DNA from 2 places in the Mesorhizobium sp. M1A.F.Ca.IN.022.07.1.1 genome. Region 2 is predicted to be linked to the other one. Evidence: riboswitches for the same ligand, from Rfam matches in the RefSeq annotation. Region 2 holds a riboswitch; the other holds the start of a gene.
The links. Region 2 has a riboswitch for cobalamin ahead of bluB (5,6-dimethylbenzimidazole synthase). Riboswitches for the same ligand answer to the same signal wherever they lie in the genome.

Region 1: another riboswitch for cobalamin. It lies ahead of EOA75_RS15025 (DUF1636 family protein); the one in region 2 lies ahead of bluB (5,6-dimethylbenzimidazole synthase).

Annotation. Positions count from the first base shown of each region.
Region 1 covers NZ_RZST01000114.1:6,877-10,078, forward strand. The annotation lists gene EOA75_RS15020 (winged helix-turn-helix domain-containing protein) at 1-794, shown strand, start outside; cobalamin riboswitch at 824-1,023, shown strand; gene EOA75_RS15025 (DUF1636 family protein) at 1,061-1,489, shown strand; gene cobW (cobalamin biosynthesis protein CobW) at 1,491-2,528, shown strand; gene cobN (cobaltochelatase subunit CobN) at 2,546-3,202, shown strand, end outside.
Region 2 covers NZ_RZST01000032.1:19,991-23,192, forward strand. The annotation lists gene EOA75_RS06510 (aminotransferase class V-fold PLP-dependent enzyme) at 1-156, opposite strand, end outside; gene bluB (5,6-dimethylbenzimidazole synthase) at 505-1,236, opposite strand; cobalamin riboswitch at 1,279-1,457, opposite strand; gene EOA75_RS06520 (histone deacetylase family protein) at 1,572-2,498, shown strand; gene EOA75_RS06525 (exodeoxyribonuclease VII small subunit) at 2,502-2,753, shown strand; gene EOA75_RS06530 (DUF2277 domain-containing protein) at 2,945-3,202, shown strand, end outside.

The DNA of each region.
Region 1 (3,202 bases), on a different contig from region 2:
AAGTCGCGGAACGCGGGCCGATCGCCGCCTCCGACATCGAAGGCCACAAGGGCAATGGCGGATGGTGGGGCTGGAGCGAGGCCAAGCACGCTTTCGAATGGCTGTTCTGGGCCGGGCGCATCACCACCGCCTACCGGCGAGGATTCGAGCGCTATTACGACCTGCCCGAGCGGGTTCTGCCGCAGGCCATCCTCGACCTGCCGGTGCCCTCGGTCGAGGACGCGCATCGCGAATTGCTGCGCATTTCCGCCCGCGCCCATGGCATCGCAACCTATGGCGATCTGCGTGACTATTTCCGCCTGGCGCCTGGCGATACGAGAGCCAGGATCGAGGAACTGGTCGAGATGGGCGAACTGCTGCCGGTGAAGGTCGAAGGCTGGGACAAGCCCGCCTATCTCCACAAGGACGCCCGCTTTCCGCGCCGCATCGAGGCCCGCGCCCTGCTCGCGCCCTTCGATCCGGTGGTATTCGAACGCACCCGGACGGAAAAACTCTTCGGCTTCCGCTACCGCATCGAGATCTACACGCCGGCCGAGAAGCGCCAGTACGGCTACTACGTGCTGCCTTTCCTGCTCGGCGACCGGATCGTTGCCCGGGTCGATCTGAGAGCCGACCGCCCGGCCGGCGTACTGCGCGTCCATGCGGCTTTTGCCGAAGCCGGCGCTCCCGCCGAAACAGCCGCACAGCTCTTCGATGAGTTGAAACAGATGCAGGCATGGCTCGGCTTGGAAACCATCGAGGTGACGCCGGGCGGCGACCTTGGGCCGGCGTTGACCGACATTTCGGTGTCGTAGCCGCGCGTTGACATGCGAGCACCTCTAAGCCTAAATCCGCCGCAGACGGTCTCCTCCCGGCAAGGGGAGGAGCCAAGAGGGAATGCGGTGCGGGAAAACCCAAATCCGCGGCTGTCCCCGCAACTGTGAGCGACGAGCCTCAGCCGAAAACCACTGGGATGTTCCCGGGAAGGCGGCGCAAGGCGACGACCCGCGAGCCAGGAGACCTGCCGTCTGAGACATGAGAATCCGATCGCTCGGCGGGTTTTCCGGGCAAGGAGCCTGTTTTGGATCGCAACGTCAGTTTTCCGGCTAATACCGCGGACATTTCGTCCGAACCTCGCGACGCGCTATCGGAAGTGACCGTCATCGTCTGCTCCTCCTGCCGCGATGAGACCGGTTCGGACGCGCATCCGCGTGCCGGCGCCCTCCTTGCCGAAGACGCGCGCCGCGCCGCGCCGGACGAGAAAATCCGCATCCGCACCGTCGAGTGTCTCGGCAATTGCAAACGCCGCCTGAGCGCGGCGCTGCTGCGCGACGGCTGCTGGAGCTATGTCTTCGGTGACCTGGAAACGACCAGCGGCGCCGACCTCGTCACCGGCGCAAAGCTCTTTGCCACCTCGACCGACGGCCTCATCCCCTGGCGAGGCCGGCCCGATTCCCTCAAGCGCGGCCTGGTTGCCCGCCTCCCTCCCCTCGACCTGCTGAAGGACTGACATGACCGCATCCCTCTCCCGTGTTCCCTGCACTGTCGTCACCGGCTTTCTCGGCGCCGGCAAGACCACGCTGATCCGCAACCTGCTCGAAAACGCCAAGGGCAAGCGGCTGGCGATCATCGTTAACGAATTCGGTGATGTCGGCATCGACGGCGAGATCCTGAAAGGCTGCGGCATCGACACCTGCCCAGAGGAAAATATCGTCGAGCTCGCCAATGGCTGCATCTGCTGCACCGTCGCCGACGATTTCGTGCCGGCGCTCGACCAGATCCTGTCGCGCACGCCGAAGGTCGACCACATCCTGATCGAAACCTCCGGCCTCGCTTTGCCGAAGCCGCTCGTCCAGGCCTTCCAGTGGCCGACGGTGAAGAGCCGCGTCACGGTCGATGGCGTCATCGCGGTGGTCGACGGTCCGGCGCTGGCCGACGGCCGCGTCGCCTCCGACATGGACGCCCTGCAGGCGCAGCGCGCCGCCGACGATTCCCTCGACCACGATGATCCGGTCGAAGAGGTGTTCGAGGACCAGATCGCCTGCGCCGACCTCATCATCCTGTCGAAGAGCGATCTGATGGACGCGGCGGGCTCAGTCCGCGCCAATGCCGTTATCGGCGAGCACGTGGCGCGCGCGGTCAAGGTCGTGCCGACCGCACAGGGCAAGGTCGACCCGTCGGTGCTGCTCGGTCTTGGCCTCGCCGTCGAGGACGACATCGAGAACCGCAAGACCCATCACGATGACGAGCTCGACCATGAGCATGACGATTTCGACTCCTTCGTCCTCGATATCCCGTCCATCGCCAGTCCGGATGAGCTGGCAAAGCGCGTCGCTCTCGCCGCCGAGCAGGAAAACGTTCTGCGCGTCAAAGGCTTTGTCGAGGTGGGCGGCAAGCCGATGCGGCTGCTGCTCCAAGCCGTCGGCCCGCGCGTCAATCACTATTACGACCGCGCCTGGACGCCGGACGACGACCGCCGATCGCGGCTCGTCGTCATCGGCCTCAAGGGGCTGAACCGCCCGGCGATCGAGCGTATCCTCGCCGGCTGAGGCAAGACCGAACCGCGATGCACATCCTCACCACGACATCCGCCTCGCTCGACGATCTCGCCGAGCCGATCGACCTCAGGCAGACGCCTGCGGATGTCGTGGCCCTGTCCTTCACCGACAGCGATCTCGCCGGCCTCGCCGCTGCGTGGAAGGCCGACGCCGCGCGGCTGCCGTCGATGCGGCTGGCAGCACTTCGCGATCTCCGCCATCCGATGTCGGTGGACCTCTGGATCGACAGCGTTGCCCGTCACGCCAAGGTGGTCCTCGTCCGCATCCTGGGCGGCTACGACTGGTGGCGCTATGGCTCCGACCAGCTCGCCGCGGTCGCACGCGAGCGCGGCATCAAGCTGGCGCTGCTGCCGGGCGAAAGCCATGACGAGGACCAGCGGCTGATCGAAGCCTCGACCCTGCCGCGCGCCGAACTCGACGCCCTGCTCGGCTATTTCCGCGAAGGCGGCCCGGCGAACATGAGCGCGCTGGTGCAAAGACTGGCAAGGCTCGCCGGGTCGGATACGGCCGTGGCCGAGCCGGTGAGCGTGCCGAAGGCAGGGTACTATCAACCAGGAATCGGAGTTGTCGCGAAATCAGTCTTCTTGAACGTCGGCGATCCGTCACACCTCCCTCTGTCCGGCAGGAGAGAGGGGGGTGTGGCGGAGCTCAACATCGACAGCGTC
Region 2 (3,202 bases):
GTCAACCGTCGCTTCCTCGACAACAGTCGGTGGGGGACTGACCGCGGCGTTGTTCAAGTTGAGGAATGGTTCTTGCGGCGGGTATTTTGCGCGGATGCGCTCCCATTCCGCTTCGCCCTCATGTTCGGCGGACCGATCTATTGCAAAAAAGTTCATGGGAACGCGCCGGGTCTCATCTATCGCCCGACAATAAGCGCCGAAGCCCAGCTCAATCTGCCTATTCACATGAGAAGACAGAATTTAATTCCGAACGCCGGTGAATTCACCAGACGTTGAAGACCGAGAACGACATCGCTTGGCACAGGGTTAGCAGTGAGGAAGCGAGTGCGGAGATCCGGCCCAACCACGCCAAGAAGAACCGTCACGTTGTCAAGCGATGCGCGAACAATCCCCGGTTTTCTGAGAGCGGGCAACGACGGTCAGGCCTGCCAATGCGCCATTGCGCAAACGCGAAGCGCGATGGCGCGTTGCGGTTGGTGCGGGTCTATGGAACGCCGAGCGGTTCTAAGGCTTTAATCGTTCTCCGAGACGAGCGATCGCCGATTTGAGCGGCGCCTCGCCGGCGCCGCAAAAGGTCTCGCTCATCACCAGCTCGGGCAGCGGCAGGCGCTTGCCCCAGCCATGCGCTTCGAGGTCGGGCCTTGGCGCGAATTCCGAGACGCGGCCGACGCAGAGATAGGCGATCGGCGTGACGTGCTCGGGGATCGACAGCAGTCGCTTCAGCGCTTCGGGCTCGATGATGCTCACCCAGCCGACCCCGACGCCTTCCGCCCGCGCCGCGAGCCAGAAATTCTGCACCGCGCAGACGGTGCTGTAGAGGTCCATCTCCGGATTGTGCCAGCGCCCGAGCGGCGAGTTCTTCGAGCGCTGGCGGTCGCAGGTGATGCACAGGTTGAGCGCGCTTTCGCAGATGCCCTCGAGCTTCAGCTTGCGGTAGAGCGCCTGCCGGTCCGCCTCGATCGCCGGCAGTTCCTGTTCGCGCGCGGCCAAAAACAGGTCGCGCACCTGCCGCCGCCTTGTGGCGTCCCGGATGATGATGAAGTTCCAGGGCTGCATGTAGCCGACCGACGGCGCGTGGTGTGCCGCGGTGAGCAGCCGCGCCAAAACGCTGTCGTCGAGATCGTCGGCAAGGAAATGGCTGCGCACGTCGCGCCGGGTGAACATGGCCCGGTAGACGGCGTCGCGCGCCAATTGGTCAAAGTCATCGCCGCCGGCGGCGGCTGTTCGTGCCTGCATCGCTTGTCCCCTTGCGATAAGCAGTCCTCCGCCTGACCATGCGGATGACCATGTCTGCCGGGCCGGTCTTCTGGCTCGGGATCGACCCGCATCCGGCGCCTTCCCGTCTGGGACAGTGGCGTTTGCCGGCGCGGTCCCCCTCACAGCGTTGGGCACGCCACGGATTTCAACCGTGTTCCCGATTCTCCCGCGTTGCGGGCACCAGGCAGCGACGCGACCTTATCGCGAAGCCGAAGCCGGGCCAATGCCGCCAGCGACACGATTGGGCGCGATTTCCCCAATCATTCGGCGCTGAAACATGGCTATCCGTGCGACAGGTGCCTAGATTAGGCGCCATGACCACTCGTCTTTACACTCATCCGGTATTCCTGGAACACCTCACGCCGCCCGGCCACCCCGAGCGCCCCGACCGTTTGCGCGCCATCGAGCGCGTGCTCGACGACGAGGCTTTTTCGGCCCTCGACCGCGTCGAGGCGCCGGAAGGCGACGAGGCGACTATCCTTTACGCGCATCCGGAGGATTTCGTCGGCCGTGTCCGCGCTGCGATTCCCGAGACGGGGATCGTCTCGATCGATGCCGACACCAGCGCCAGCCCGAAAAGCTGGCAGGCCGCGGTGACGGCGATCGGCGCGGCGAACGCCGCCGTCGACGATGTGTTCGAGGGCCGTGCCGCCAATGTCTTCGTTGCCGCGCGTCCGCCCGGCCATCACGCCGAAAAAGCGACCGCGATGGGCTTTTGCCTGTTCAACACCGCGGCGATCGCCGCCCGTTATGCGCAGGAGAAGCATCTGGCCGAGCGCGTCGCCATCGTCGATTGGGATGTGCATCACGGCAACGGCACGCAGGACATTTTCTGGGACGATCCGTCGGTGCTCTATTGCTCGACCCACCAGATGCCGCTTTATCCGGGCACCGGTGCCAAGAGCGAGACCGGCGCCGGCAACATCGTCAACGCGCCGCTTGCGCCGAGCACCGGCAGCGACACGTTCCGCGACGCCTTCCTGTCGCGCGTGCTGCCGTCGATCGACGCCTTCCAGCCGGATCTGATCATCATTTCCGCCGGTTTCGATGCGCACCATCGCGATCCGCTGGCCGCGATCAACCTGACCGAGGACGATTTCGACTGGGCGACCGGCCAGCTGATGGAGCGCGCCGGGCGCCACAGCGGCAACCGGCTCGTCAGCCTGCTGGAGGGCGGTTACGATCTGCAAGGATTGGCATTTTCGGTCGCCGCCCATGTCGGGCGGCTGATGAAGGGATGAATGATGGCTGATGAAGCTAACCAAGACGTCAAGGCGATGAGCTTCGAACAGGCGCTCGACGCGCTGGAGAAGATCGTCGATGATCTGGAGCGCGGCGACGTTCCGCTCGACCAGTCGATCAAGATCTACGAGCGCGGCGAGGCGCTGAAGGCTCATTGCGACCGCTTGCTCAAGGCCGCCGAGGACAAGGTCGAGAAGATCAGGCTCTCGCGCGACGGCAAGCCGGTTGGAACGGAGCCGCTCGACGCCGAGTGAGGTGTATTGATATTCAGGTGAGGCCGCCTGCAAACGCGGCTTTCTGCGGTTCCGGTGCTCACGTCCTTCAAGTACGCTCCGGTCCGGTTCTCGGAACCCGCCATTTTCGGCTCGGTCTGACCTGAATCTCAACACACCTCGGTGCACAATGTCAGACCGGTTCGGGCAGAAAGCAGGTAAGGAGTTAAAGCATGTGCCGAAACATCAAGACCCTGTTCAACTTCGATCCGCCGGCGACCGACGACGAGGTCCATGACGCGGCGCTGCAGTTCGTTCGCAAGCTGAGCGGCGCGACCAAGCCGTCCAAGCGCAACGAGCATGCCTTCAACCACGCCGTCGAGGCGATCGCCGCCGCCGCGCGCGAGCTGCTTGACAGCCTCGAAACCACCCAGCATCCGCGCAACCGCGAGGATGAGGCCGCCAAGGCGAAGGCCCGATCCGCGCTCCGC